DNA from 2 places in the Bradyrhizobium sp. th-b2 genome. Region 1 is predicted to be linked to the other one. Evidence: predicted binding sites of a transcription regulator. Region 1 holds the regulator's gene; the other holds the start of a gene.
The links. The regulator PhoB, encoded in region 1, activates phosphate uptake and scavenging genes when phosphate is short. The targets are predictions, from matches to a motif close to TGTCATNNANCTGTCAT.

Region 1 (15,607 bases):
CGCCGGCGCCTTTTTTCGAGGCGCCTTTGTCGGCGGAGTGTTTGTACCACGAAATAATCCACGCCATGCCGCACATGATGAGGATGCCGCTGACGCTGATCAAGGCGTGCAGTGCGGCACCGCCAGATACTTCGGCAAGCACGAAGTGACCGGCAAAGGCGAGGAAGACCCCGAGACAGAATATCTCAAGCGAATGCTGGCCACACAGGATCAAAGGTCGCAGCCAGGGCGATTTCAACCCCGGCCAATCCCGGGGCAGGAAGCGCACGGTGAGGGCTGCGAGCGCCAGGAAATGCGCGAACCGCAACACGTCCAAGTCGGTCTTGTTGATCGGATACATCCATTGCTCGATCACCTTGGGCATGATGTGGCCGAGCTGCGGCACGTACCAGGTCAGCGTCACGAAGAACGCGGCGACCAGATAAACGATGCAGATCCACATCGTGATGTTCGACGACAGGATGTGCGACATCCGCCGCGCGCCGCCCAGCGCACACCAGGCACCGAACACGAACAGCAATTGCCAGGCGAACGGATTGAACGCCCAGAAGCCGTTCGGATAGGCCGAGAGATAGAGGTCGAACTGCCAGGTCACCGCGTAGAGCACGACCGACAGGCCGAGCGTGACATCGGGCTTCCATTTCATCAGCCACAGGATCAGCGGCAGGAACAGCATCAAGACGATATAGAGCGGCAGCACGTCCATGTTGACCGGACGGAAGCGCAGCAGCAACGCCTGGACGATGGTGACGTCGGGCTGCTTGAGGAAGTCCATGATCCCCATCTCTTCGGTGTAGAGCGGGTTCTCGAACGAGGTCGCCACATAGGAGATCTCGGCGAGGAAGATCGTGAACAGGAAGACATGCGCGACATAGATCTGCCAGACCCGGCGCAGGATGCGCGCGGTCGCGATCACGAAGCCGCCCTCCAGCATGGCGCGGCCATAGACGAAGGCCGCGGTGTAGCCGGAGATGAAGATGAAGATCTCCGTGGCGTCGGAGAAGCCGTAATTGCGGATCGTCAGCCAGGTCAGGAGATTGGTCGGCAGATGATCGATGAAGATCAGCCACAGCGCGAGCCCGCGGAACAGGTCGAGCCTGAGCTCGCGCTCGCCGGTCACCGGCAGCGTGATCGCAGGCGCCGCGGCCTTCGCCTTCACCTCGGCATCGGCTTTTGCCTCGGCCTTGACGTCAGTCTTGGCCTCAGCCACCGGCGAACCGGCTATGGGATCGGCAATCGAGCTCATCAAACACCGTGTCGGCTGCGGACGCCCCGCAGGCCGTGCTGAAAAGATAATACCGGTCCACGACTTCCGGAGAAAGCCTTGCCGACAAAGCACAGAGTGCGGCGGCATGCCGCCGCGCTTTAGAGCGGAACTATGTTGAAACCGCGATGAACGGCCGGCCCCGGGACCGGCTTTTCACGGCCCGGCAAGCGATTGGTTCCGGCTGACCAATTGGCTATGATAGGCGCCTGTTTGCGCATGATCCGGTCGAAAACGGATTTTGCGCCGAGATCATCGGATTGAGCCGTATGTACCGCGCCGTTACCCGCCAGATCGAAGTCACCGTCGAGCCGAACTTCATGCCGGAGCGCTCATCGGTCGATCGGCGCGAGTATTTCTGGTCGTACAAGATCGTGATCGTCAATGCGGGGCCGGAAACGGTGCAGCTGCGCACCCGGCACTGGATCATCACCGACGCCACCGGGCGCCGCCAGGAGGTGCGTGGCGAGGGCGTGGTCGGCGAGCAGCCGGTGCTCGCGCCCGGCGAGCGCTTCGAATACACCTCGGGCGTGCCGCTGCCGACCGCCTCCGGCTTCATGACCGGCAGTTACCAGATGGTCACCGAAGCCGGCGAGCGCTTCGACATCGACGTGCCGACGTTCTCGCTGGACAGCCCGAGCCCGGATGGGAAAAGGGTGTTGAACTGAGACTCCCCGGCGACAACGTCGCGGCAAGGGTGCGCGCCACAAGTCTTCAGGGAGCCAGTCCGCACGCTCTCCGTCACCGTGGAGAGCGATCGCGACGAAGCTGTGACGGTCAAACATAGGTCCGCACTCTCGCGGTGCGATCCAACACGTTGGTTTCCTTGCATCAACGTGCTTGTGGCATAGTGCACGAGCGTATCCGGAAATTGCGCCCTAAGGGATTGGCCCGGACCGACCACGTTGCCTCTGCGACAAAAACGGTATACTTTGTTGTTGCTCGGGCTGTTCAATGCGCCGGGCTTCGGTTGATCCCTGCACCGCGCTGCGAATACAGGAGCGTGACCATGCCGATTACGACGCTGAAGGTTTTGGCGAGCCTCATCCAGCTCCATGGGCCGGACGCAATCATTCAAAGCGACCATCAGGGTATCGACGCATTGCTGAGCGATCTGCGCGGACAGGGTGTGCAGCAAGGAGTCGTCGCCGACGAAGCCGTGGTGACCCAAGCCGCTTTCAGGCGTGGGGGTTTTGCCAAGGGGCCTAGCGCAGGCGCGTTTCGCAGAGCGGCGTACGCTCCGGGCGCGGGCGCGTTTCGCCGAGGCGGATTTGTTCGAGGGTACTAGAGCATTTTCGGTTCTGATTGAATCAGAACCGAAGCTCTAGCTCTTTGTTTTGACGCGTTTTCTTCACGCGAACCGGTATCCACTTCGCTCGAAAACGCTCTAGCTAGCTCCTTCAACCAGTCTCGGTATCGGCATGTCAGCGGACGGTGCAGATTTTGCCGCTTTCCAGGATCAGCCGATCACGCAATTGTTGGTCAAGGTTGCAACGAGATGTAACATCGATTGCTCCTATTGTTACTGGTTCCGCGACGCGTCCGTTTATAGCAAGCCCAAGCTCATGAGCCCGGACGTGCAGCAGCAATTGCTGCAGCGCATAGAACAGCACGTTCTCAGATACGCCCTCGTCGATTTTCCCATCATTCTGCACGGGGGTGAACCGCTGCTGTGGGGCGCCGAGAACTTCCACCGCATTGCCGAGGCCTGCGAGGATATTTCATCACGGACCGGCTGCGAGATACCCATCGCGGTCACGACCAACGGCGTGTTGATCGATGACGATTGGCTGGCCTGCTTCGAGGCCCACAACATTTCGGTCGCGATCAGTCTGGATGGGCCGGCGCACATTCACGACACTCACCGCAAGACGTTCCAGGGTACGGGCACCCACGCCGCTGTCGAACGAGCCGCTCGCATGCTGGTGTCGCGCGAGATTGGCGTGATTGCCCTGGCAGTCTGCAATCCCGCTTATGCGCCGCAGCAATATGCCGATTTTTTCGCTGCGTGCGGGATCTCCAACTACGACATCATGATCCCCGACGCGACGGTGGACGAGCAGCCGCCATCCATTGCCGCGTTCTACAAGGGCTTGTTCGACGTATGGCTGGAGGCGAATCGCGCCACACCGACGGCCAATATCCGCATCATTTCCGACATGATCACCGCGCTGCTCGACAACAATTCACCGACCGAGGGCGTCGGCCACAAGCCCGTCGAGCTTTGCACCATCATGACCGATGGCACCGTGGAGGCGCACGATGTGCTGCGGATTGCGGGCGACGGCTTCACGAACACCAGCTTCAACATCTTCGATCATGCGATCGACGCTGTCAGGAACGAGCCTCGCTGGAAAGCCGCGCGCGATGCTTCAATCAATCTTTGCGCGAAGTGTCGGCAATGCAAGTTCATGAACGCCTGCGGGGGCGGCTATCTTCCGCACCGTTTCTCCAAGGCGAACGGCTACGATAATCCTTCGGTCTATTGCGACGATCTCTATGCGATGTTTGAGAACATGCAGTCCGTTCTGGAACGCCATCTTTACGTCAGCAAGCCAGACGGCAGTCGCGTCAATGTACACGACACTTTGACAGGTGCCATGCCCGCGAATGCGAGGCACCATGCTTCTGAGCAACAGAAATAGTTTCGAACTTTTCTGATTTGCTCGACGGCCAGTCAACTCGCCATCATTCAATGTGAAATTGCGCGTTGGGGCGGCGCGGCCGTCACGCGATCAATGGAACCGACGGGTCGGCACCAGGAACCAATGCCTCGCGAGACCATTGGCTTCCTGACACAAGCACTTTTGGAGGATTAGTATGAAGAATCTCGCGATCTATTTGGCGGCCGGCGCAAGTGCCCTTGTCATGACTGCCACAACCACGGCTTACGCCGGACCGCTCTCGCTCGGCGCGTCCGCTACACCGGAGAGCAACATCCAAAACGTCCGCATGGTTTGCAATGAGGACGGCCGCTGCTGGCGTGAACGTGGCGAACGCCGCGTCATCATCCGTGAGCGCGGTGATTCATACGGATATGCGCCCCGCGAGCGCTACATTGAGCGCCGTGATTATGAAGAGCGTGGTGGCATCGGGTTCCGCGCGCCGGGCGTGAGCGTCGGAATCGGGACCGACCGCTACTGAGTAAACCGAAAGCCCCAAAAGGGCCGCGGAGAAATCCGCGGCCTTTCTTTTTGGCGACGTTGCAAACGGCGAGGACCTGGTCTGCCGGCCAACTGCCCCCGCCTTCACATGTGAGGGGCACTGGCGCCCCGCATGCGCTCCAGGAGCCAGAAAGCCCCGATCGCAACGAACGAGAGAACGAAAATTCCTCCGCACGCCAGGAAAGTCTGTACGAAACTCGTATCCATGACATCCTCCAGTTGATCGCTCGCAAGCTCGACCAACGTGCTCAATCTGCCAGATTGTCTCGCGTGATCGGATCGACGGCGCCGATTTCAGAAGTTCGCAGCAACCAGATCGTAAGATCCCCTGCTTCCGCGAACATAGACCCTGGCAGCGGCGGCACATATCAGATCGCGATTGGCATCGAATGCGTTCAAAAGGCCTGGCTCGTCGAGGTAGGCATCCGATTGAATGCGCTTCAAGGCGCCTTCGGTGACGAAGAATGATGCCTCAATAGCACTGTCATATCCCCAAAACCGCACGGCGCGCCGCGTCTGGTCGTATGAACGACTATGATTTGGAAACTCAATCATGGATGAGGCCTATCAGGTTGATGCCATGGCGCGCCGTGCCCCGAGACGCGCACATTGAAGCGACGTGTCGTCGGTCGATATCGGGGGCAAGATTTGGCGGCTAAGGCTTCGCGCTTCCGCAAAGGGGATGCTGTAACAATACAGTTGCGCTACCGCTTACGTGGCTACTCCACTAACGAATGACAAGCCCACTCGCTCCAGGCCCCCACAAATAGATCGCGATTCGCCTTGTTGTCGGGCGGAAGGATCGCTACGTGTTTCAGTATCACCGCGCGCCCCGGGCTGTTACCGGTGACTGAGAGTGTTGCGCTCCCGCCTTGACCAAAACAGGCGGTCACATGTCAGATATCTCCAAATTCGATCTTCGCGGGTTGCTCGTACCACCGGTGCTGCTGCCGATCTTCTTGGTGCTGCTGGTCGCCGCCGCGGTCGTCATTCAATGGTGATCCAACGCTGCGCGCTTTCGCCGCAGGATGATCCGAGCGGTGGCCGCCGTGGACGAGGCGCGCGAAATGCCGCCGAAATGCAGGAGCTTCTCTGCAGTAAGCGCGGCGGACCGGCCGATTGAACGGCCTAAGAGGGCGGTGCGCTGCTGTGTGCTCGCTCCCAACTGAGAACCAACACGCTAGTGACACGCAGGAGCAAGCCTGCCGTTTGTCGCCGGCGCGAGATGGCAACGTGCGTTCGCGGCGAGCTTGTATCATTCATCAGCTGGCCGGGGATCGAATGGGCACCGAGATGCTTGTCCCAGATCGACTGCCTCGTCCGGTTCAGGGCAGCTTCGATCTCTCAAATCGCTGCGAGCGGCGTTCCAGGCGTTCTAATGGTACTCGATCATTCAGGCATTCCAGCTGTTGTGCTCATTGTCGAGGACGAGATGCTGCTTCGCATGCGCGCGGTAGAAATGGTGGAAGACGCCGGCTATACGCCACTTGAGGCCATGGATGCCGATGAGGCTGTGGCTATCCTGGAATCCAGGTCCGATATCGCGCTGGTATGCACAGACATCCAGATGCCCGGCAGCATGGACGGCCTTGAACTTGCACATGCCGTGCACGGGCGTTGGCCGTCGATCAAGATCATCGTGGTATCGGGGCAATCGAACCTGCCGAGCCTTCATCTTCCCGCCTGCAGCAGGTCCTTCGCCAAGCCACTCGATGCCGGGAAAGTGATAGCTGAGATGCATGGCATGATCGGCCGCGCCTGATGCGCTCGCGTCTTTCCTGCCGGATACGTCCCTGATTGCGCAGAAAACATTCGCCGAAGAGCAAGCTTATAATGATACGGTCGATGATGTCTCCAGCCGACCTCCGCACAGACCCGCGTGCTGCAAGCCGCTTAGCACCGCAGCAAGACGTTCTGGCGGAAGAGAATGTCAGCCTTCGCCTTCTCCTCGCGCAGGCCGAGATCGATGCCCAGAGTTTGCTGACCGCGGCCGGCATTGACGCCAAGGAGCGCGAAGCGGCCGACAAGCTGCAGAAGGTGATCCTCGAGGAGCTGCACCACCGCATCAAGAACACGCTCGCAACCGTCGGTGCCATCGTCTCCCAGAGCCTGCGCAACCTGGAAGGAGCTGAACACGCGCGGCACGCCATCGAGGGCCGGCTGCTGGCGCTCGGGCGGGCGCACGATCTCCTGCTGCAGGCAAGATGGAGCAGCGCGGATCTTGGCACGGTCGTCCGCGGCGCCACTGAAGCATTCAACAATCCGGATGAGCCGAAATTCTCGATTTCAGGACCCAATATTCGCATGACGTCGGGCGCCGTTATCGCCATCGCAATGACGCTCAACGAGCTCTGCACGAACACCACGAAGTTCGGCGCCCTGTCCGCCCCACAAGGGCGGATCGACATCAGTTGGAGGCTGGATCAACCAACACAGCGCTTGCATCTGATATGGACCGAGAAAAACGGACCGGCAGTCCACCCTCCCGAAAGGCGCAGTTTCGGGACACGGCTGATCGAGACGCTCGGCAGGCAGCTGCGCGGCGATGTGCGGCTAAGCTATGAGCCGACCGGCTTCGTGTATGCATTCGACGCACCATTGGCTTCTCTGACATCGTCAACCGCATAGTGGACGTCCCGAACCCACCCGCTAAAGTCTGGATATGACGCTCAATGACGAATTAAGTCGACTACCGGGCATAAGGGGTATCTACTGCGGTCATCACCGCTCCGCCTCTGGCCGATACCGGTGACTGAGAGTGCTGCAAGCTCCCGCCAGTAATCAGGAGAGCTTTATGCCGATTGCCCAACACAGCCAACCTGAACCGCCGCCTCATGATCTGCTGGCGTTCGAGGCGGTGAGGATAAAGGATGCTGCGAAGCCATTCCTGCCCAGCCTTCAGCGCGATGCGATGCTTCGCAAGGCGCGCCTGATCGAGACCGCCTCGCACATCAATGATTGGCTGACATCTCCCGGCCTTCGAACGCCGTGCTAGAGCGTTTTCGAGCGAAGGACATCGGTTCGCGTGAAGAAAACGCGTCACACTGACAAACTGGAGCTTCGCTTCTGATTCAATCAGAACCGAAGCTCTGGCTGCCGACCTTGAGGAAAAGCCGCCTCATTACGAGGCGGATTGAGACCGCCATTCATCGGATGCCGAAGAGCATGGCCTCCGGTCGTCTCTCACCAGGCAACGGCGTCGACATCGGCTCTGACCTATCCTTCAGGAACAGGCGACCGCGGTGAACGTTGTCGCGGTGCAGATATTCACGCGCGCCATCCGATTTTCTTCTGCCGGTGATTTGTGGCCTTGGTGCTCGTTATTCGACCCTTTGCTTCCCATATAAAAGATCATCCTCGTCGGCCATCGAGTTGGGTCGGAATGCGCGGAGACCTCCAGCGAAAGGGCCCGCCATGTTCAAATCTCAGCAGTATCGTGCCAAGGCAGCCGCATATGGCGAACTGATCAAGCGTTCGAGCGGTCAGGGCGAAAGCCGCAAGTTTCAGGAGCAGCAAGACCGCCTCGCTTCGCTCGCGGATAACGAGCAGCAACTGGCGGACAATTTTGACGACGCAGTGAACGTTGCGGAGCAGGACCGCTCCCGCGGCGCGGCCCTTGCCGCCGAAGAGGAGTACGTTCTGCGGTGTCTCGGCGCGGCCGTCATCATGCAATGGAACGTCCTGCCGAAGACGCTGCAGCGGGAAATCTTCGACACCGCCGGATCGGTCGGAAAGCTGCTGGAGACGGCGGCGCTCCGCGGGCAGATCGCGCGCTTCCTGCACAAGCACAAGGATGATGCCGATCGCAACAAGGTTCTGGAGGCGCGTCAGGATGCGAGATCGCGCGCTGCGGCTTTGTCGCGATGGGACAATGAAGGCGGCGCAGTCCCCGAGGGACTGCCGATGTAAGCAAACTGCAACAATAGGAGATTCGTTATGTCACTTACCCAAATCGGCGTCGATGACGGACCGCACAGCATGGACGGGCTGCGGCTTCTCGCCCGGGATGGAAATGAACGGATCGAGGCATTCATCGGCCGCAAGGTGATGGACGTCTGGGCCGAGTCTGTCGAGCACCGCGGCGGACACCGAAGCCTGTTCCGCGATCAATACAATGCGCTTGGCAGACTTAACCTGGCGGCGATCGAGCGGATCGTCAGTGCGAAATACCAACGCGGTGCTGCGTTCAACCGCCAACACCCCTATGTCGAGGTGCTGTTCTCGGACATCACCGACAGCGGGGAGACGCTGAATCTGAGCGAACTCGTTCGTGAAGTCTTGCCGCCGGCGTTTCACCGGCTGAGTTGAAGGTCGATCCAGGAGGAATTCCCATGATGAAGAAATCCCCACCGTCCACTGACGAACCAGAGCCGAAGAAGCCACTGCGCGCCGACCGGCCTCCTGCCGAAGGTTTCGTGATCATTGTCGACAAACATTTCAAGTCGGAGTTCGACACGGTCGAGGCTGCTGAAACGTCCGGCCGACAACTGAAGGCGGCTTATCCGATGCTTCAGATCGAAATCTATGACGCCGTCAGCAAGACCCGCACCTTGCTGAGCTGACAGGCCTGGTTACCGGGCCTCGTGGACAGGTTGCCGCCTACTCCACGCCGGCTTCCTGCGGCGTGAATTCATACACCGACGAGCAGAACTCGCAGGTGACGACGACCTTGCCGTCCTTGACCATCTCGGCGCGATCGTTCGGCGCAAAGCTCTTCAGCATCGACGACACCGCATCGCGCGAGCAGGAGCACTGCGCGCGCAACGTCTGCGGGTTGAAGACGCGGACGCCGCGTTCGTGGAACAGCCGGTAGAGCAGCCGTTCGCCAGAGAGATCGGGATCGATCAGCTCGACATCCTCGACGGTCGAGATCAGCGACTGTCCCTCGACCCAGGCGTCATCGTCAGGCACGTGATGCGTGGCCGTGCCCTCCGGCGCATCGCCGGGGTGCAGATCGGCCTGCTTGGCGCGCTCGGGCGCCTTGGGCAGGAATTGCAGCAGGATGCCGCCGGCGCGCCAGTGCAACTTGCCGCCCTCGCCGCCGCGCATCTCCTCGCCGACCGCAAGGCGCACCCGGGTCGGAATCTGCTCCGAGCGCAGGAAATATTCGTGGGCCGCCTCTTCGAGGCCGCCGCCGTCGAGCGCGACCAGTCCCTGGTAGCGGCTGGTGGTGTTCGCGCCCTGGTCGATGGTCATCGCGAGATGGCCTTTGCCAAGCAGCTCGCCCGAGCTCTGACCAGTCTTGAGGCGCGCCTCGTCGTAACGCGCATAGGCACGCAGCCGGTCGGGCGCCTGGAAATCGACGATCAGCAGCGAGACCGGACCATCGGTCCGGGTCTGCAGGATGAAACGGCCCTCGAACTTGACCGACGAGCCGAGCAGCGTGGTCAGCACGATGGCCTCGCCGAGCAGCTTGCCCACCGCGGGCGGATAATCGTGCTTGTGCAGGATCTCGTCGAGCGCGGGGCCGAGCCGGGTCAGCCGGCCGCGCAGATCCAGCGCGCCGACCTCGAAGGCCAGCACGGCATCGTCGACAGGAACCGCTGACGGCGCGCGAACCGGCGCCTCGGGCGTGATTTTGATGTCAGGGGATTGTGAAACCATGGCGCTCTATCTGGGGTCTCGAACCATGAAATAAAGGGGTTGAGCTAAACGCGAACTCTTCGTCCCTGCCTTGTGCGCAATTGCGCACTGGGGCAGGACCCATAACCACCACTGTCGGTTGATGCATCCAGCTGAGGCCCCAGCCTTCACAACAATTGACAGCGGTGGTTATGGGTCCCGGGTCGCGCTGCGCTTGCCCGGGACGACAACGTTAGTGACCTACGACTAGGCGACCGCGTCGAAACACCAGGCCAGAATGCCCTTCTGCGCATGCAGGCGGTTTTCCGCCTCGTCGAACACCACGGATTGCGGGCCGTCGATCACCTCGTCGGTGACCTCCTCGCCGCGATGCGCGGGCAGGCAGTGCATGAACAGTGCGTCCGGCTTAGCGAGCGACATCAGCTTGGCATTGACCTGATAGGGCTTCAGCACGTTGTGGCGGTGCTCGCCCTCCTTGTCGCCCATCGACACCCAGGTGTCGGTGACGACGCAGTCGGCGCCGCGCACGGCGGCTTCCGGATCGGTGCCGAGCACGATCGGAGCGCCGGTCGCCTTGATCCAGTCGCGCATCGGCTTCTTCGGCGAGAGCTCCGGCGGGGTCGCGACATTGAGCTGGAACTTGAAGCGCTCGGCGGCGTGCGCCCAGGAGGCCAGCACGTTGTTATCGTCGCCGGTCCAGGCCACCGTCTTGCCCTCGATCGAACCGCGATTTTCCTCATAGGTCATGAGGTCGGCCATCACCTGGCAGGGATGTGAACGCCGAGTCAGGCCGTTGATCACAGGCACGGTGGCATGCGCCGCGAGCTCGAGCAGCGCGTCATGGTTGAGGATGCGGATCATGATCGCATCGACATAGCGCGACAGCACGCGCGCGGTGTCGGCAATGGTCTCGCCGCGGCCGAGCTGCATCTCGGCGCCGGTCAGCATGATGGCTTCACCGCCGAGCTGGCGCATGCCGACGTCGAACGACACCCTTGTGCGGGTCGACGGGCGCTCGAAGATCATCGCCAGCGTCTTGCCCTCAAGCGGCTTCCTGCCCTTCTCATGCGCCTTCCGCGCCGCCTTCATGGCGGCGCCAGCGGACAGCATGTTGCGCAGCTCGGCGAGCGGCACCTCGTCGATGTCGAGGAAGTGGCGGACAGGCTTGCTCATCATCCCGCCGCCTTCTTCGGCTGGGTTGCCGCCAGCGCAGAGCAGGCGCGCTCGAGCGCTGTGATCGACTGGTCGATCTCGGCCTCGGTGACGATCAGGGGCGCCAGGAAGCGCACCACATTGTCGCCGGCGCCAACGGTGAGCAGCTTCTCGTTACGCAGCGCGACGATCAGGTCGCCGGAGGGCACCACGGCCTTGACGCCGATCAACAGCCCCTCGCCGCGCACGTCCGCCAGCACGGACGGATAGCGGTCGACGACGGAGGCTAGCTTCTGCTTGAGCAGCAGCGACATCTTCTGCACGTGCTCGAAGAAGCCGGGTTTCAGCATCACGTCGAGCACGGCATTGGCCGCGGCGACCGCCAGCGGATTGCCGCCGAAGGTCGAGCCGTGCGAACCCGGCGCCATGCCCTCAGCCGCCTTGGCGCTCGCCAGCACCGCGCCGATCGGGAAGCCGCCGCCGAGCGCCTTCGCCAGCGACATCACGTCAGGGGTCACGCCGGTGCGCTTGTAGGCGAAAAGATCGCCCGTGCGGCCCATACCGGTCTGCACCTCGTCGAATGCGAGCAGCAGGCCATGCTCGTCGCAGAGCGCGCGCAGCGCCTTGAAGAACGCCTGCGGCGCCGAGCGCACGCCGCCCTCGCCCTGCACCGGCTCGATCAGGATGCCGGCAGTGTGCGGGCCGATCGCTTTCTTGACGGCCTCGATGTCGCCGTGCGGCACCTGGTCGAAGCCGTCCATCGGCGGGCCAAAACCCTCGAGATATTTTGGCGAGCCGGTCGCAGCCAGCGTGCCCAGCGTGCGGCCGTGGAAGGCGCCTTCGAAGGTGATGATGCGGTAGCGCTCGGGATGGCCCTTGGAGAAGTGATAATGGCGGACCAGCTTGATCACGCCCTCCATCGCCTCTGCGCCGGAATTGCAGAAGAACACGAAGTCGGCAAAGCTCTGCTCGCACAGCCGGGCGGCCAGCGCCTCGCCGTCCGGGCTCTTGAACAGGTTCGACATGTGCCAGAGCTTGGTCGCCTGTTCCTGCAGCGCCTGGACCAGATGCGGATGCGCGTGCCCGAGCGCGTTCACCGCAACGCCCGAGGTGAAGTCGAGATAGCGGTCGCCGTTGGTTGCGATCAGCCAGGCGCCCTCACCGCGCTCGAAGCCGAGATCGACCCGGGCGAAGACGGGGAGCAGATGCGACGAGGCGCTGTTGGTCATGGCGTTCACTGCCGGTTTGAAGCCGACAATTGCCGTGCGCGCCTTGACGCCAGTGCAGCAACGGCCAGCTTCGGAAAACAAAACGGCCGCCTTTGCGGGCGGCACGTGCAGCCATTCTATGCTGCGGCCAGTAGGTGTCAATCGCCAGGAGCCGGCCTTTGCCGGCCTTCCTGCGATGCGAAACGAGCGCAATCCGGAGCATTCCGGTGCGGTGGAAAAGCCTCATTACAGTGCTTAACTTTGTGGGAACATGTGGACGCACGGCCGCGGACTCTTGCGCCAGAGTCACGCCATATTGTAGCGTTTGGCCTGTCGGGTACGACATCTCGTGCGGCAGTACTGGACCCTCTAAGTAGCCTTCGTGTCACACGTAAACGTTCGGGCGCAAGACCGCGCCCGGCGAGGGCTAAGGGATTCTGGCCGCTGGGATTTTGACCCGGATTTGGCTCGCAGCGTCGCTCCAATGACTGGCCGGCGCCATGCGAAAGGAAGAATGCGATGACTGTATTGACCTGGTCCGACGATCGCGTCGAGCAGCTGAAGAAGCTCTGGGAGTCTGGCCTCTCGGCCAGCCAGATCGCCGCGGAACTTGGCAATGTGACGCGAAATGCCGTGATCGGCAAAGTGCATCGGCTCGGCCTCTCCGGCCGCGCCAAGGCCCCCTCCACGGCCGCGCCGCGGCAGCGCAAGGCCCGCCCCGCCCAGCACATGATGCGGGTGGCGCGTCCGGTCTCGCGCGGCAACACCGCGCTGGCGCATGCCTTCGAGGTCGAGATGGAGCCCGATCCGATCTCCTACGACAACGTGGTGCCGATGAGCCAGCGGCTGTCGCTGCTCGAGCTGAACGAAGCCACCTGCCACTGGCCGGTCGGCGATCCATCGAGCCCGGAATTCTTCTTCTGCGGCGGCAAGGCGCTCGGCGGCCTGCCCTATTGCGCACACCACTCGCGCGTCGCCTACCAGCCCGCCGGCGATCGCCGCCGGCCGTCGGCGAAACCGCAGATCAAGTGAGCACTCGGGAAACTGGCGTAGGACTGAAAAAGAAATCCCCATGAAAGCGGGGATTTTTTTGTGAGAACCGTAGCCCGGATGCATCACCGGCGTCGTCCCGGCGCAGGCCGGGACCCATAACCACGAATGGGTGTTGTTTGAAAGCCGTCTGGCCGCGTGCCGATTGCGCCGGCCGCGGCGTATGGGTCCCGGCTTTCGCCGGGACGACAACGTGTTGCGGTTTATGAATGCCACACGGCCGTTACGGCTGCGGCTCGGCCTTCGCGAAGCGGTCGTCGAGCGCGTAGCCGGCGCCGCGCACGGTGCGGATCGGATCCTGCTCGCGGCCCGGATTGAGCAACTTACGCAGGCGGCCGATATGCACGTCGACGGTGCGCTCGTCGATATAGATGTCGCGGCCCCAGACGCTGTCGAGCAGCTGCTCGCGGCTGAACACCCGGCCGGGATGCTCGAGGAAGAATTCGAGCAGACGATATTCGGTCGGCCCGAGATCGATCGGGCGGCCGGAGCGCGCCACGCGGCGCTTCTCGCGGTCGAGTTCGATATCGCCATAGGTCAGCACGGTGGCAAGCCGCTCCGGGCTCGCACGGCGCAGCAAGCCCTTCACCCGCGCCAGCAGCTCGGGCACCGAGAACGGCTTGACGATGTAATCGTCGGCGCCGGTGGCAAGCCCGCGCACGCGCTCACTCTCCTCGCCGCGCGCGGTCAGCATGATGATCGGAAGCTGCTTGGTCTCGGGCCGCGCCCGCAGGCGGCGGCACAGCTCGATGCCGGACAGGCCCGGCAGCATCCAGTCCAGCACAACGAGGTCGGGGATGCGCTCCTTCAACCTGGTGTCGGCGTCGTCGCCGCGTCCCACCGTTTCGACGTCGTAGCCTTCCGCATCGAGGTTGTAGCGCAACAGTGTCGTCAGCGCTTCCTCGTCTTCGACTACCAGAATGCGTGCGCTCATCGGTCTAAGTTCTTTCTCTGTGGTGATCCGTTGCCCAAACGCAAACCGAAACACTCAACCCCTGAGCATATTCCCCGTGGGAAACGGTTTGTCGCGACGACAATCCGGTTCCGCCGATGCGGATCATGCCCTAGTTGCCCGGCACCGTGGTGGCGAAATTGGTCATATCGCCCTTCGGACGCTTGTCGGTGATCTGCTGGCCCTCGATCATGTAGAACACGGTCTCGGCGATATTGGTGGCGTGGTCGCCGATCCGCTCGATGTTCTTGGCGCAGAACATCAGATGGATGCAGAACGAGATGTTGCGCGGATCCTCCATCATGTAGGTGAGCAGTTCGCGGAACAGCGAGGTGCAGATCGCATCGACCTCCTCGTCGCCCTTCCAGACGTTCATCGCCGCCGGCAGATCGTGCGCGGCATAGGCGTCGAGCACCGACTTGACCTGCGACAGCACGAGGTCGGTCATGTGCTCGAGGCCGCGGATCAGCTTCAGCGGCTGGAAATCGCTCTCCAGCGCCGCGACGCGCTTGCCCATGTTCTTGGCGAGGTCGCCGATCCGCTCGAGGTCAGTCGCGACGCGCATCGCGCTGACGATCTCGCGCAGGTCGATCGCCATCGGCTGGCGGCGAGCGATCGTCAGCACCGCGCGCTCTTCGATGACGCGCTGCAGATTGTCGATCTCGATGTCGGCGGCGACCACGCGCTTGCCCAGCGCGACGTCGCGGCGGATCAGCGCGTCGACCGACTCGGTGATCATGCGCTCGACGAGGCCGCCCATCTCGGCGACCAGGCGGGTCAACTCCTGCAGGTCGCTGTCGAATGCCTTGGCGGTATGTTCAGAAGCCATCGCTTGTCTCCTCAGCCGAACCGGCCGGTGATGTAGTCCTGCGTGCGTCGATCGCTCGGCGAGGTGAAGATCTTGTTGGTGTCGTCGAACTCGATCAGCTCGCCGAGATACATGAAGGCGGTCTTGTCGGAGACGCGCGCCGCCTGCTGCATGTTGTGGGTGACGATCGCGATCGTGTAATCCTCGGAGAGCTCCTGGATCAGCTCCTCGACCTTGGCGGTCGAGATCGGGTCGAGCGCCGAGCACGGCTCGTCGAACAGGATCACCTCGGGACGCACCGCCACGGTGCGCGCGATGCACAGCCGCTGCTGCTGGCCGCCGGAGAGCGACAGGCCGGAAGCGTTCAGCTTGTCCTTGACCTCGTTCCACAGCGCGCCGCCGCGGAGCGCCTTCTCGACCCGGTCG
Region 2 (15,607 bases), on a different contig from region 1:
GCGCCCGATCCTCAAGGCGCCGGAGACCGACATCGGAAAGGGCAAGCTGATCAAGAAGCTGACGCCGGTGCTCGGCCGCAGCTCGCTGATGCTTAGCGGCGAGGAGCACAAACGGCGGCGGGCGGTGCTGCAGAAACACATGGCCAAAGGCAGCGTCGAGAAATTCCTGCCGCATATGTGCGCTGAGATCCGTGCGGTCGGCGCCAGCCTGGCGCGGCTCGGATCGTTCGATCCGCACCACGTCACCGCGATGCTGGCGCTGCGGACGATCTGCGTCGCGATCTTCGGCTCCCAGGTGATGTCGTCTGGCGACGAGGAAGCCCTGGTTCAGGCCGTCGGCGCGATCGAGGACGATCTGGCGGAGGAGATGTTCCGCGCCTTGCCGTTCGGTCCGGTGGCTTGGTACCGCCGCCGCAAGAACCGGGTCTGTGCCAAGCTTGCCATGTCGACGGTGGTGCAGCGGCTGCGCCGCAAGGCGGGTTCGAGCAGCGCGCTGCGCGATCTCGAGGCGCTCGGTCTGAGTGATCGCGATCTCGAGGACGAGATCCTGACATTGCTGCTGGCCGGCCATCACACCACAGGTTCGACCGCGGCATGGATGTTCTACCACATGGCCGCCGATCCCGCGCTGATGGACGACATCGCCGACGAGGCCGCGGAGTGCCTTGGCGACGACGGCGAACTGCGACTAGACGCAGTGAAGCGCGCCAATCTGAGCGCGACGCTGGTCAAGGAGGTCTGCCGGCTCTATCCCAGCGCATGGTGGTTCTCGCGTGAGGTGATGCAGCCGGTGACGATCGGCGGGCACGACCTCAAGGTCGGCACCTCGCTGTTGATCTGCCCCTGGCAATTGCAGCGCGATGGCAGGCATTTCGAGGATCCCGACCGCTTCCTGATGACGCGGCGCTACAACACCGATGCCTACATCCCGTTCGGTGCCGGTCCGCGCGCCTGCGCCGGGATGGGGGTTGCGATGCTGGAGCTGCAATTGCTCGCGCTCGAGATCGCCGCCGCCTATCGCTTCACCGCCGTCACGCCAAATCCGGCGCCGTGGCCGAAAGCGTCGGTGACGTTGATTCCGCCGCCCATGACGATCGACATCGAAGTCCGCGAAGTGCCCTCGCGCATCCTGCGCCTGGGCGAGGAAGCTCAGCACCTGCCCTACATTCCGTCCGCCGCCACGGCGTCCATCAGCACACTACAATCGGTATCCCAATGACAACACACATCACAACGGCCAGCATCGGGCAGAGGGCGATGGATCAAGTGCAAGTGCGCAGTTTGCGCGACGTCATCACGGTGTTGATCGAGCAGCGCAACATCGTGAGGGCGGCCGGCGCAAGCTTTGCGGCACATTTGCTCGACCTCGCGATCATGCAGCTGCGGCTCAACGTCAACGATATTTCGGCAGAGGAATTGTCCGGCCTGTCCGACCTCGTTGGCGCCGAGTTCGGCAGGGACAAATCCCCGCATTGATCGCATCAGAGCGTTTTCAAGCGAAAAAGATCATGCTCAAAACAAAGGGATGGGGCGGGACGACGTTTCGAAGAAAAGTCATCCCGCTCTAGTCTTGCGTCGCCACCAGCGCCTTCATCGTGGCGCCGGCGGCGAGCGCGGCGTCGTTCGGATCGATCTCGATCTGCAGGCCGCGCTGGCCGCCATTGACGAACACGGTGATGTGGGTGAGGGCGGTCTCGTCGATCGCGGTCGGCACCCGCTTCTTCTGGCCGAACGGGCTAATGCCGCCGACATGGTAGCCGGTCAGCCGCTCGGCATCGGCCGGGCGCATCATCCTGGCCGACTTGCCGCCGAGCGCGGCGGCGAGCTTCTTCATGCTGACCTCGCAGTCGGACGGCACCACGGCGCACACCGGCTTGCCGTCGACCTCGGCCATCAGCGTCTTCAGCATCCGGTTCGGCTCGACGCCGAGCGCCTCCGCCGCCTGCAGCCCGATGCTCTCGGCGCTGGAATCGTAGACATAGGTGTGGAGCTTGAAGGCAAGGCCTAGCTTCCGCAGCGCCATGGTTGCTGGTGTCGAATTGGGCATGGACCCTGCCGGTTAATCCAGCTGAATGATCGCCGCAATGGCGGCTGCGATCAATCGGCCGATCGGGTCGCACCGGGCCGCGCCAACATTAAATTCCGGCCAGGGCGCCGCCGCCGCGCACGGGGTGGAATTTTTAGGGGATATCAAAGGGTTGTCGCTCGTCTAAAAGGCATAAACGACCCCCTTCTTGCTTGCGAAGCCGGGCCGCTTCCTTTATCCGGTAGGCGCCTTGCGTGCGCGCGGCCGGGCGCCGTGATTTGGGCTGGGCATATCATGCAGGATCGCTGTGGGCGGACGCGTTTTCGCCGCGATCATGGTCTGAAACACCTGAAGGGAACATCTTCGAAATGGCCAATGTTGTCGTCGTCGGCGCCCAATGGGGTGACGAAGGGAAGGGCAAGATCGTCGACTGGCTGTCGGAACAGGCCGACATCGTCGTGCGCTTCCAGGGCGGCCACAATGCCGGCCATACGCTCGTGATCAATGGCGAGACCTACAAGCTGGCGCTGCTGCCGTCCGGCGTGCTGCGCCCGAACAAGCTGGCGGTGATCGGCAATGGCGTGGTGTTCGACCCGCAGGCCTTTCTCGACGAGGTCGCCAAGCTGAAGGGGCAGGGCGTTGCGGTCGGGCCGGACAATCTGCGCATCGCCGAGAACGTCACGCTGATCCTGCCGCTGCATCGCGAACTCGACTCCCTGCGCGAATCCGGCAACGCCATCACCTCGATCGGCACCACCCGCCGCGGCATCGGCCCGGCCTATGAGGACAAGGTCGGCCGCCGCGCCATCCGCCTGATGGACCTCGCCGACCTCGACACCCTGCCGCACAAGATCGAACGGCTGCTGGCGCATCACAATGCGCTGCGCCGCGGCCACAATCTGGAGGAGATCGACGGCAAGGGCATTCTGGCCGAGCTGACGGCGATGGCGCCGAAGCTTTTGCCCTATGCCGAGACGGTGTGGCGGCTGCTCGACCTCAAGCGCCGCGAGGGCAAGCGCATCCTGTTCGAGGGCGCGCAGGGCGCGCTGCTCGACGTCGACCACGGCACCTATCCCTATGTGACGTCGTCCAACACGGTGGCGGCGCAGGCCGCGACCGGCACCGGCATGGGTCCGGGCGCGGTCGGCTATGTGTTGGGCATCTGCAAGGCCTACACCACCCGCGTCGGCCAGGGTCCGTTCCCGACCGAGCTGAACGACGAGATCGGCGAGGAAATCGGCCGCCGCGGCAAGGAATTCGGCGTCAACACCGGGCGCAAGCGCCGGGTCGGCTGGTTCGACGCCATGCTGGTGCGACAGACTGTCCGTACCTGCGGAATTGCCGGGCTGGCGCTGACCAAACTCGATATTCTCGACGGGTTCGACAGCATCAAGGTCTGCATCGGCTACAAGCTCGACGGCAGGGAAATCGACCATCTGCCGGCAGGCGAGGGCGCGCAGGCCCGGGTCGAGCCGATCTACGAGATCATCGAGGGCTGGAAGCAGCCGACCGCCAATGCGCGCTCCTGGGCGGACCTGCCGGCCCAGGCCATCAAATACGTTCGCCGGGTCGAGGAGCTGGTGGGGTGCCCGGTCACCCTGCTGTCCACCAGCCCGGAGCGTGAAGATACTATTCTGGTACAGAATCCGTTCGAGGCTTAACGGGATATTACCTATATCCCACCAATTGTGTGGAAATGGCTGACTACTACCCGCTGATCGCCCGTGCCATCGCCGGACTGGACCCCAACGCTCCCGGCGAAGCCCGCCGCGCGCTGTACGCGCGGGCGCGGACGGCGTTGATCCAGCAACTCCGTGGCGTGCAGCCGCCGCTCTCGGAGTCCGAGATCACCCGCGAACGGCTGTCGCTGGAAGAGGCGGTTCGCAAGGTCGAATCCGAGGCCGCGCAGCGCGCCCGTGAGGCCTCCCGCCCCGGTGGCGGCGGTGCCGCCCGCAGCAGCGATACGCTGCGCCGCGCGAATCCCCGGCCGCCCGAGGCCAATTCCGCCGACGCTGCCGCGCGCCCGCGGCCGCCGGCCGAACCCCGCCCGCCGCGCAATTTGCGTCCCGATGCGGCGCCGGCCTCGCCGCGGCCGCAGAACCCGCAGATTCCCCCGAACGTCCCGCCAGGCCTCGATACCCAGCCGCCACAGGCCCGGCCGGGTCAGCCGCGCCGCGGTCCGGAAGGTGCGCAGCCTCCGGCGCCGCCGGCCGCGCCGGGTGTGCGCGGCTTCCGCGACATCACCGCCGACGCCGACGATCTCGGCCGCGCCGCGGCGCAGGCCAGCCGCAACGCGCGCAAGACCTACGCCAACGTGCCGTCGCCCTCGCCGGAATTCGACCGGGTCGAGCCGAGCCTGGAGAACCGCGGCGCCGATCCCGACGCGCCGTATTCCTATGAGGAGTCGGTCGAGGAGGCGGAGCGTTACACCCCGCAGCCGCCGCAGGCGCCGCCGCCGCAACGGTCGCGCATCGGCAATGGCGAGCGCGAGCCGAGCAAGCCGCCGCGCGTCCGGTCGATGTTCCCGTTCAAGACCGCGATCGCGATCGGCATTCTGCTGATCCTGGTCGGCACCGGCATCCTGTTGCGGCAGCAGGTCACCACCTTCGTCAGCAGCCTGTTCAAGTCCTCCGCGCCCGTCGAGGCGCCGAAGGATGCCGCCGCGACGCCTGCGAGCAAGAAGATCACCGACCGCGTCGGGCAGCCCTCGTCGTCGGGCGAGCCGGTCGCTCCGGTGGCGCAGCGCGTGGTGCTCTATGACGAGGACCCGTCGGATCCGAAGGGCAAGCAATATGTCGGCTCGGTGGTCTGGCGCACCGAGCAGATCAAGGGCTCCGGCAACCAGAAGCCCGACATCGCCGTGCGCGCTGACATCGACATCCCCGACCGCAAGTTCAAGATGACGATGTCGTTCCGTCGCAACACCGATTCGTCGCTGCCGGCGAGCCACACCGCGGAATTGACCTTCATCCTGCCGCAGGACTTCGCCAATGGCGGCGTCGGCAACGTGCCGGGCATCCTGATGAAGTCCAACGAGCAGGCGCGCGGCACGCCGCTGGCCGGGCTCGCGGTCAAGGTCACCGACGGCTTCTTCCTGGTCGGCCTCTCCAATGTCGACGCCGACCGCTCGCGCAATCTGCAGCTGCTGAAGGAGCGCTCGTGGTTCGACGTGCCGCTGGTCTACACCAACCAGCGCCGCGCCATCATCGCCATCGAAAAGGGCGCCCCCGGCGAGCGGGCCTTCAACGACGCCTTCGCGGCGTGGGGCGAGTAGCGGCCTTAGCGCTCGCCTCGGTGCCTCACGACCTCATCGCCCGGCTCCGTCCGGGCGATTCCGTATCGCAGCGACATCGCGGCGGCCGCCTGTTGCAGCGCATTCGACGTGCAGAGCGCCGGAACATTGCCGGGCGTTTTCGATTTTCTCTAGCTCCGTCGCGCGACTGCGTTACACTCGCCTGACGTCGGGCAAGGGCACGCCATGAAACGCTATCTGATCTTCGCAGCCATCGGGCCGTTCATCGCAGGCTTCCTGCTGCTGCTGATGACCACCTATCAGTCCGGCTACTGGACCGAGACCAATGGCGGCGAGGTGGCGAAGCTGCTCGTCGTGTTCGTGAAGTCGCTGCAATACAATTATCTGTTCGGCATCGTGCCGTCGCTGATGTTCGCCGCGATCGACGACATCCTGATGCATGTGAAGCGGATCGCGCCAACGGTGCGTATGCTGATCGTCGGCCTCGTGGCGTTCGTCGGCGCGGCGCTGATGTATGCCTCGCACGGCTCCGAAAGCGGTCCGGTGCAGTTCATCCTCTACGGGCTGGTCGGCTTCATCCCGTGCGTGATCACGTCCTGGCTGGCGCACAAATATGCCGAAGAGCTCTACCAGCCGGTGACGCCGTCGGTGTCGGCCCAACACTAGGGCAAGTCGTCGTACTCACGATCGACAGCTTCCAAGGGAATAGCGGAAGTCGCCAGCTTCGGCGTCATCGACTGCGACCCAACCGCGAATGAGCGGATCGCAATCGGAAGCTCAGCATAACGCGTGGCGCGCAGCAATCGCGACATTACGGTAGTCTTATCAATAGATTAGACGCTGGCCGCAAGCCGGCCGAGCCCTCCTTCACGCAACTGTCACATGGGCGTCATGTAAACGTAGTCCCAATGTCACATGGCCGCTTTTGTCCTCCCGCGGCTGTGAGGGGCGATCGATGAGCGATCTAGCGTTACCTGGTTCGATCGAGCCTGCGCGGCGTGGCGGGCCCGATCTCGAGAAGGGCTTTCATCCCCTCACCGGCATTATCTATCTGGGAGTGATCGGGGCCGCGCTTCTTTTCGTGGCCTACAGCATTTACGCCGACGTTGGTGCCACAGGGGCCGGCAAGACCTCCTATCTCGCGTTCCTGCTGCTCTTCGTCGCGTTGCTGATCGCGCTCGGTTTCGAATTCGTCAACGGCTTTCACGACACGGCGAACGCCGTCGCAACCGTGATCTACACGCGTTCGATGCCGGCCCACATTGCCGTTGTCTGGTCAGGCTTCTTCAACCTGATCGGCGTCCTCCTATCCAGTGGTGCCGTTGCTTTCGGCATCGTCTCCTTGTTGCCGGTCGAATTGATCCTTCAGGTTGGCAGCAGCGCCGGTTTCGCAATGGTGTTTGCGCTTCTGATCGCTGCCATCATCTGGAACGTGGGTACTTGGTATTTTGGACTGCCCGCCTCGAGTTCGCACACCCTGATTGGATCGATCATGGGCGTCGGGATCGCGAACGCCCTAATGCACGGAAGAGAGGGGACGTCCGGCGTGGATTGGTCGCAGGCCGCCAATACCGGCAAGGCGCTGCTGCTGTCGCCGCTGTTCGGATTTGCGCTTGCTGCCATCCTGCTCTACGGGCTGAAAAGCGCGCTGTTGCGCGCAACACCAGCCCTGTTCGGCGAGCCGCAAGGCGAGCAGCCACCGCCGTGGTGGATTCGAGGCATCCTGATCCTGACCTGTACCCTGGTCAGCTTCTTTCACGGATCGAACGACGGTCAAAAAGGCATGGGTCTCATCATGCTCATTTTGATCGGTGTGGTCCCAACCGCTTACGCACTCAACCGCGCGATGCCTGCTGGTCAGATAGCAGCATTCACCGCGAATTCGGCTGCGGCGAGCAAGGTCGTCGAGAGCAGGGGAGCCGATCGCAAGGTTGTGGGCGACCCCCGTCCCATCGTGACGAACTACATCGCGCTTCGGCAACTCACTGACGATACCTATCCAGCGCTTGCCGTTCTCGTCCGCGAAATCAGCGACCAGGTCGTTCAGCACGGTTCGCTGGCAAAATTCCCGGCCGAGACCGTCGGCAACACGCGCAACGATATGTATCTGGTATCGGAGGCGCTTCGCTTGCTCATGAAAAGCAGCGACAGCGGGCTGAGCGATGCCGACGTCGCGACGCTCAATCGCTACAAGGGCTCGCTGGATGCCGCCACCAAATTCATTCCGTCCTGGGTGAAGATTGCGGTCGCCATCGCGCTCGGCCTCGGCACGATGGTTGGCTGGAAACGGATTGTCGTGACCGTGGGTGAAAAGATCGGCAAGACCCACCTGACCTATGCGCAGGGTGCCTGCGCCGAGATCACCGCGGCTGCGACCATCGCCGCTGCGGACGGATACGGCTTGCCGGTGTCGACGACCCATGTGCTGTCGTCCGGTATCGCAGGCACCATGACTGCGAACGGGTCCGGGCTGCAATGGTCGACAATCCGCAATATCGCCATGGCCTGGGTTCTGACCTTGCCGATGGCGATGCTGATCTCGGGCCTTCTGTACTTTGTTTTCGCGCATTTGTTTTAGCCGGAGCCGCAGACGGCCGGGACGTATGAGACCTGCGTCCGGCTTCGGGGAAAGGGTTCAAGAGTGGTAGATGCAAGCTTTAGCCTTCTGACGGGCAACAGTATCGAAACGCGGCTGGTCCGGGCCGGTGGCATCATTTTTCGCGAGGGCGAGCAAGCCAACGAGCTCTTCGTGATCAAGAGCGGCTACGTGCGCATTCAGGTCGGCAACAAGACCGTGGCGGACCTGGCGGCTGACACGATCTTTGGCGAAATGGCATTGATCGACAACGAGCCAAGGAGCGCGTCCGCCACAGCTCTCACCGATGTCGAACTCGTCCCGGTCTCGGAAAAGCAGTTTCTCTTCCTCGTCAGCCAGACGCCGCATTTTGCCCTGAAGGTGATGAGGACGCTGGCCCACCGACTCAGAACCATGAACAAGGTCGTCGACTAAACGCGGCGAGCGAAAACCGCTGCTTCCGCCGCCGCTTCGGCGCGCGGTGCTTGATGCGGCCGTGACGGAGCCTCAAACGTGACACAGTGGTAATGTGACGCAACTTGAACCGCCTGCCTGCGTTACCATGTGATGGCCATGCCCGAGGACGACATTTTCATGCCCCACGCTGCGCGATCGCGGCCGCCTTTCGGCGGGGCGCAGGCGCGCGGCAAGGTCATCGACCAGGACGGACGCGAATTCTCAGACGCAGCGCTGCATCCGCAGTTCGAGGGTTTCCAGTTCGACTTCCGCAACGCCAGCGCCAATCCGTTCGGCAATCTGACGCGCGAAGAGCGGCTGGCGCGGCTGGAGATGATCGCAAAGCTGCTCGACGTCGCCTTCATCGTGCCGGGCACCAATGTCCGCTACGGCATCGACGGGCTGATCGGCCTGATCCCCGTGGTCGGCGATATCATTACCACCGCGATCTCGCTGTGGCTGGTGCGCGAAGCCCGCTTGCTGGGCGCGCCCTGGCACATCACGGCGCGGATGCTCGCCAATGTCGCGGTCGACGGCGTGATCGGCATGGTGCCGGTGGCGGGCGATGCGTTCGACGTCATGTTCCGCGCCAACATGCGCAATGTGCGGATGCTGCGGCGCTGGCTCGACAAGCAGCCGCGGCTCTAACGAACTCACCAAAACAAAAGCCCCCGGATCGGTCCGAGGGCTTTTCGTTTTAGGAGGAGCGGAAAGGTTACGCGGCGTCGGCGTCGGTCTGGCTGGCGGCGGGGCGCGGACGACGCGGCAGCGGGAAGCCTTCGCTCTCATAGAGAGAGCGGATGCCGTTCTGGTCGAAACGGGCTTCCTCGACCTGCAGATAGGCGCCGTTCAGCGAATCCGCCGGCAGCTCTTCCATCGCAAAGCGCACGGCTTCGGCGGCAGTGCCGAAACGGCGATAGGCGAAACCAGCCCGCTTCTTCTTGCGGATGGCGGCAGGAAACAGCTCGGCAGACGTGTTGTAGTTGAACGGACGCAGGGGACGCATGGTCGACGACCTCTTGTGTTCTTGGCGCGATGCGGCGAAAGGGATTTTGGGGACGGCGGCCTACCATCGGCGGCGCGCCGTACGTGTCATTTCGACCCCTAATATAGGCCTCTTTGACAAAAATGCGACCCCAGAAGCGGCCCCGGCAAGGCACATGCTGAATCCGCGCATAGCACGCGGTCGTGCCGAATAATCCTTTTTATTTCAGAGCCTTAAGGCTCTCATATCTTGTCGAGCCAGGCCAGGATCGCGACCACGATCAAAATCACCCCGAAAAGGCCCATTCCGGAGTGGCCGAGGCCATAGCCATAGCCGCGGATCCGGCCGCTATAGCCGCCTAGGAGGATAATCAGCAGGAGGATGATGAGGATCAGTCCGAGCGACATGGCGCCCTCCTCAGAATAGGCGGCAGCCGCACGGCGAGACGCCGACGGCCCCGCGAATTCGGAGCAAAGCACATTCCGGCCCGCGAGTCGTTAAGGCGCCCCGCCGATCACAAGGATGTTGTCGGGGCGCCGGGGCGACTACTTCTTGCTTTCGTCGATCGGCAGCACCTTCAGCGGGGTCGGATAGGGCTCGACCCGCAGCGAGTCGCTGGCGATCAGGCCGATCTTGTGCAGCGGCGCCTGTTCGAGATCGCCGGCGGCCGACTTGTGCACGGCGTATTGCCAGACGCTCATCGAGCCCTTGGCGACCAGCATCTTGGCGATGCCGCCGGCATTCTGGCCCTCGACCTGCGCGAGGTCGGCATCCGTGAGGCCGATGACGATTTCGTCCTTGGAGGTGATGACCTTGAACAGCGAGATCTTGTCGGCGGCGAACGCTGGCATGCTCAAAGTGCTCCCCATGATCAGGCCGGCAAGACCGAGACCCAACAAAAGCTTTCCTGGAATCCGTGACATCAAAATTTCCTTGTGTTCAGGCGCGCCAAGGCCGCTGCGGCCAAAACAAACCCCGCGCGACCGGTTCTTGGTCGCGCGGGGCGGGGAAATTGTTCGACGCTGGGAGCAGGATATTTGCCAAACCCCACTGCCGTCATTGCCGGGCTTGACCCGGCAATCCATCGTGATGAAAGACTCATTCCTTGATGGATGCGCGGGTCGAGCCCGCGCATGACGAGCGGTAGTGACTGCCGCGTTACTTCTTCTCGTTCAGCTTCAGCGCCGCCGAGTTGATGCAGTAGCGCAGGCCGGTCGGGCCGGGGCCGTCGTTGAAGACATGGCCGAGATGGCCGTCGCATTTCGCGCACAGCACCTCGGTGCGGATCATGCCGTGGCTGACATCGTGCTCCTCGTCGACATGGCTCTCGATCGCCGGCTTGGAGAAGCTCGGCCAGCCGCAGCCGGAGTCGAACTTCTGGTCGGATTCGAACAGCGTCTGCCCGCAGCCGGCGCAGACATAGGTGCCCTTGCGGGGATCATGCTCGTATTCGCCGGTGAAGGGGCGCTCGGTCGCCTTTTCCCGCAGCACGGCGTACTGCATCGGCGTCAATTCCTTGCGCCACTCGGCCTCGCTCTTGTGAACCTTGCCGTCGGTTTTGGTGTCGGACATTCAACCTCCTTTGCGAGATGCTCAGTTGGTGGCCTTCGTGCTGCTCACCAGCGTCGGCTTCTCGATGTAGTTCTCCGCGAAGATCTTCTTCAGGCTCTCGACCTTCGGGATGTCGTTATAGGCAATATAGGGTTGGCTCGGGTGCAGCGTCAGATAGTCCTGGTGGTAGCCTTCCGCCGGATAGAACGCCTCCAGCGCGCCGACCTTGGTGACGATCGGCTTCTTGTAGACCTTGGCCGCGTTGAGCTGGGCGATATAGGCGTCCGCGACCTGCTTCTGCTCGTCGCTGGTGGTGAAGATCGCCGAGCGATATTGCGTGCCGGAATCGGGGCCCTGCCGGTTCAGCTGGGTCGGGTCGTGCACGACCGAGAAGAAGATCTGCAGGATCTTGCCGTAGGAGATCTTCTGCGGGTCGTATTTGATCTCGACCGATTCCGCGTGGCCGGTCGTGCCGGTCGAGACCTTCTCGTAGTCCGCATTCGCCTTGCTGCCGCCGGAGTAGCCGGACACCGCGCTGACGATGCCGGCGGTGTGCTGGAACACGCCCTGCACACCCCAGAAGCAGCCGCCGGCGAGCACCGCGGTCTTGATGCCGGCCTCGGGCGCGCTTGCTGGGGGCGGCGGGATGATCACGGCGTCCTCGGCGGCAAGCGAGGGCGCAACGGCAAAAGCGGCGACGGCCAGCGCGCCGATCGCGGCGGCGCAAACCGAGAGGCGGCTGAGGGAGCTTTTGGGCATGGGTTCCTCGTGGGATCGCAATTGGGGGCCAGTCTAGAGCGGCAGCCGGCATTCGCAAATCGGGCCGAGCCGCTCCGACGCTTTAAAATACGGGTCAAAGCGCGTTTTGTTACGCCGCCGGCCACACGGTTTCGTGAGCAAAATCACGCTCGGGCAAGACCTTAGGCGGGCGGCCGCCCCACGAGGACTTCTACTTCGTCGCGGCGAAATCGTCATCTCGTTATTGCGAGGAGCGATAGCGACGAAGCAATCCATGTCTCAACAAGCGGAACGATGGATGCTTCGCTCCGCTCGCAATGACGGTGGATCGGGCGTCACACCACAATGCTCAGCCGCTTCGCGGCCCGCGTGATGCCCGTATACAGCCACCTCGCGCGCGAATCCTGGAACGCAAAGCTCTCGTCGAACAGCACGACATCGTCCCATTGCGAGCCCTGCGACTTGTGCACGGTCAGCACATAGCCGTAGTCGAACTCGTCATAGGGCTTGCGCTGCTCCCACGGAACGCCCTCGACGCCGCCGTCGAAGCATTCGCCGCGCACCGAGACTTTGGTGACCTTGTAGCCGAAATCCTCATCCGGCATCACGCGCATGGTGATGATCTTGGATTTCGACTGCGCCCGCGCCTTGACCCGCCATAGCCCGCCATTGAACAGGCCCTTCTTGCGGTTGTTGCGCAGGCAGACCAGCTTGTCGCCGGCGACGGGGAGCGGATCCTCGATATTTTGCCGCTGCCGCACCCGCATGTTGTAGGCGCGGCGGGTGTTGTTGCGGCCGACCAGCACCTGGTCGGCGCGCATCACGCGGTCCGGATCGAGCTCCTTGCGCGACACCACCTCGCTTTCGCCGTGGCGGCCGATCTCGAGCTCGCGGCCCTCGCGGATATCCATCGACATCCGCACGATCGGATCGTCCTGGGCCTGGCGGTGCACCTCGGTCAGCATCGCGTCCGGCTCGGCATCGGTGAAGAAGCCGCCGCCCTGGATCGGCGGCAATTGCGCGGGATCGCCGAGCACCAGCAGCGGGCAGTCGAACGACATCAAGTCGCGGCCGAGCTCGGCATCGACCATCGAGCATTCGTCGATCACGATCAGCTTGGCCTTCGATGCCGGCGCGTCGTCCCACAGCTCGAAGCTCGGCTGCTCGACGCCGGATTCGCGGGCGCGGTACATCAGGGAATGGATCGTGGAGGCGCTGTCGCAGCCCTTGTTGCGCATCACCAGCGCCGCCTTGCCGGTGAAAGCCGCGAACTTCACCTCGCCGTCGACGCCTTCGGCGATGTGGCGGGCAAGCGTGGTCTTTCCGGTTCCGGCATAGCCGAACAGCCGGAACACCGGCGGCGTGGCGCCCTTGCCGGGCTTGGCTTTGAGCCAGTCGGCAACTGCTTTCAGCGCGGAGTCCTGATGCGGCGTGAAGGTGGTCATGTGGCTTTCGGAGGAATGAGCGCGCGACCGATAGCGCCGCGACTCGTGCCAGCACAAGCTAAACATTCATGCGGTCCGATCAAGCTATCTCCCGCTGCACGGAATTGGAGTTTCGCCCCCGAGGCTGGACTTGGGTCGCGCCGCCACTAGACTGACCGAAAACAACAAGCGGTCGGGACCACAATAAGTGGTCGGGAGCGCGACCTTGGGAGTGACGCCATGAAATTCGGCATCTTTTACGAGCTGCAACTGCCGCGCCCGTGGAACGACGGAGACGAACTCCGCCTCTACCAGAACGCGCTGACGCAGCTCGAGACCGCCGACCGGCTCGGCTACGACTATGCCTGGGTCGTGGAGCATCACTTCCTCGAGGAATATTCGCATTCGCCGGCACCGGAATCCTTCCTCGCCGCCGCAAGCCAGCGCACCAGGAATATCCGGCTCGGCCACGGCATCTTCCAGCTCACCACCAATCATCCCGCCCGCGTCGCCGAGCGGGTTGCGGTGCTCGATCTGCTCTCCAACGGCCGTTGCGAGTTCGGCATGGGCGAGAGCGCCTCGATCACCGAGCTGACGCCGTTCGGCCGCGACATGGAGACCAAGCGCGAGGTGTTCGAGGAGGCGGTCAGTGCGATCTTCCCGATGTTCACCAAGATCGGCACCGAGCATCACGGCAAATATTTCGACATCCCCTTGCGCAACGTCGTGCCGAAGCCGGTGCAGAAGCCGCATCCGCCGCTCTGGATGGCCTGCTCGCAATTGCCGACCATCGAGCGCGCCGGGCAGAACGGATTTGGCGCGCTCGGCTTCCAGTTCGTCAGCGCCGAGGCGGCGCATGCCTGGGTGCATGCCTATTACAACGCGATCACCAAGCGGCTGAAGAAGCTCGCCGACTACGAGATCAATCCGAACATGGCGCTGGTCTCGTTCTTCATGTGCGCCGAGACCGACGAGGAAGCACGCAAGCGTGCCGATGGCGCGACCTTCTTCCAGTTCGCGCTGCGCTATTACGGCCAGGCGCAGAACCGGCAGCGGCCGGCGCCCGGCACCGTCAACATGTGGGACGAGTACAACAAGTGGAAGCGCGAGAATCCGGAGGCGCAGGAGGCTGCGCTGCGCGGCGGCCTGATCGGCTCGCCGGAGACGATCGCCAAGAAGCTGCGGCGCTTCCGCGCGTCGCATATCGACCAGGTGATCCTGCTCAACCAGGCCGGCAAGAACACCCATGAGCACATTTGCGAGTCGCTCGAGCTTTTCGGCAAGGAAGTGATGCCGGAGTTCCAGCACGATCCGGAGCACGATGCCTGGAAGAAGGGCGTGTTGAGTGGTGCGATCCAGCTCGAGGAGATCGACACACAGGCGTTCTCGGATCGCTACGGTAAACTCGCGGTCAATGTCGCGCCGAAAACCGCCGCCGCGGGCTGATCGATTGTTGTGCAGCGACCTCGCGATCTCGTGAGGAAAATAATTCGCTACGCGCGATCCGCGCCTTAAAAGAAACGACTCGCGCGATGCCTGCACCGAAGTGCTGGCATCGCTATTTTTGTGCGGTGCTCGACAGCTTCATTCGCGCGCCCCATCATCCTGACAACGCATGATCGCGTGTTGAGAAACGCGCTTGATCGTCAGGAGAGTTTTGGAATGAAGCGTCGTGAGTTCCTCCAGCTGTCGCTCGTCACAGCCGCCGCTGCCGCGCTGTCACGGGGTGCGCAGGCCCAGGCGGACGCGAAGGAAATTCGTATCGGCTACCAGAAGAACGGCGTGCTGGTTATCACGCGCCAGCGTGAAGCCCTGGAAAATCATTTCAAGCCGCAGGGCATCAGTGTGAAATGGGTCGAGTTCTCCTCGGGCCCGCCGATGATGGAAGCGATGAATGTCGGCAGCGTCGATTACGGCGCCGTCGGCGATTCCCCGCCGATCTTCGCCCAGGCCGCGGGCGCGGCCATCGTCTATGCCGCGGCCCAGCCGATCATCAATGGTTCAGGCATCCTGGTGCCGCAGAATTCGGCAATCACAGGCATCGCCGATCTCAAGGGCAAGCGCGTCGGCTTCACCAAGGGATCCAGCGCGCATAACGTCGTGATTCAGACGCTGGAGAAAGCCGGGCTGACCTATGGCGATATCACGCCGGTCTATCTGACGCCCCCCGACGCCGGCCCGGCTTTTGCCAATGGCGGCATCGATGCCTGGGCGATCTGGGATCCGTATTTCGCGATCGCCGAGACCAAGCAGCACGGTCGCATTCTGGTCAAGACTCGCGACATCACCAAGACCAACTCGTTCTACATCGCCAACCGCGACTTCGCCCGAAATCACGGCGCCGTCCTGCAGCAGATCGTCGATGTCACGACGTCGTCGGCGGCGTGGGCGCAGGCGCATCCCGATGAGGTCGCGAAATCCCTGGCCGCCGTCACCGGCGTGCCGCTCGATATCCAGACCATCGCGGCGCGGCGAGCCGGCTTCTCGGTCGGGCCTGTGACTGACGACATCATCGTGACCCAGCAGGGCGTCGCCGACCGCTTCTTCAAGCTCGGCCTGATCCCGAAGCAGATCGCGATCCGCGACATCGTCTGGCGCA

Region 2: the regulator PhoB is predicted to act here: its motif matches at 6,156-6,172, upstream of K359_RS0109665 (inorganic phosphate transporter).

The regions. Positions count from the first base shown of each region.
Region 1 is NZ_AUGA01000007.1:271,202-286,808, forward strand. Features, by position in the region: gene K359_RS0113795 (OpgC domain-containing protein) at 1-1,246, opposite strand, end outside; gene apaG (Co2+/Mg2+ efflux protein ApaG) at 1,534-1,932, shown strand; gene K359_RS51865 (hypothetical protein) at 2,274-2,552, shown strand; gene K359_RS51870 (radical SAM protein) at 2,686-3,909, shown strand; gene K359_RS0113815 (hypothetical protein) at 4,085-4,408, shown strand; gene K359_RS58785 (DUF1488 domain-containing protein) at 4,723-4,983, opposite strand; gene K359_RS0113835 (response regulator) at 5,807-6,190, shown strand; gene K359_RS0113840 (sensor histidine kinase) at 6,277-7,056, shown strand; gene K359_RS51875 (hypothetical protein) at 7,187-7,423, shown strand; gene K359_RS0113850 (hypothetical protein) at 7,843-8,337, shown strand; gene K359_RS0113855 (hypothetical protein) at 8,365-8,736, shown strand; gene K359_RS0113860 (hypothetical protein) at 8,760-8,990, shown strand; gene K359_RS0113865 (Hsp33 family molecular chaperone) at 9,028-10,032, opposite strand; gene argF (ornithine carbamoyltransferase) at 10,258-11,184, opposite strand; gene K359_RS0113875 (aspartate aminotransferase family protein) at 11,184-12,392, opposite strand; gene K359_RS61220 (hypothetical protein) at 12,391-12,630, shown strand; gene K359_RS0113880 (GcrA family cell cycle regulator) at 12,891-13,403, shown strand; gene phoB (phosphate regulon transcriptional regulator PhoB) at 13,645-14,355, opposite strand; gene phoU (phosphate signaling complex protein PhoU) at 14,486-15,202, opposite strand; gene pstB (phosphate ABC transporter ATP-binding protein PstB) at 15,214-15,607, opposite strand, start outside.
Region 2 is NZ_AUGA01000005.1:33,166-48,772, reverse strand. Features, by position in the region: gene K359_RS0109705 (cytochrome P450) at 1-1,219, shown strand, start outside; gene K359_RS0109700 (hypothetical protein) at 1,258-1,476, shown strand; gene ybaK (Cys-tRNA(Pro) deacylase) at 1,565-2,047, opposite strand; gene K359_RS0109685 (adenylosuccinate synthase) at 2,395-3,687, shown strand; gene K359_RS0109680 (hypothetical protein) at 3,723-5,300, shown strand; gene K359_RS0109675 (DUF5413 family protein) at 5,505-5,945, shown strand; gene K359_RS0109665 (inorganic phosphate transporter) at 6,235-7,857, shown strand; gene K359_RS0109660 (Crp/Fnr family transcriptional regulator) at 7,921-8,289, shown strand; gene K359_RS0109655 (DUF4112 domain-containing protein) at 8,422-8,958, shown strand; gene K359_RS0109650 (hypothetical protein) at 9,026-9,316, opposite strand; gene K359_RS51565 (DUF3309 family protein) at 9,538-9,702, opposite strand; gene K359_RS0109640 (hypothetical protein) at 9,841-10,218, opposite strand; gene msrB (peptide-methionine (R)-S-oxide reductase MsrB) at 10,454-10,867, opposite strand; gene msrA (peptide-methionine (S)-S-oxide reductase MsrA) at 10,889-11,605, opposite strand; gene K359_RS0109625 (ATP-dependent RecD-like DNA helicase) at 11,920-13,029, opposite strand; gene K359_RS0109620 (LLM class flavin-dependent oxidoreductase) at 13,249-14,454, shown strand; gene K359_RS0109615 (sulfonate ABC transporter substrate-binding protein) at 14,671-15,607, shown strand, end outside.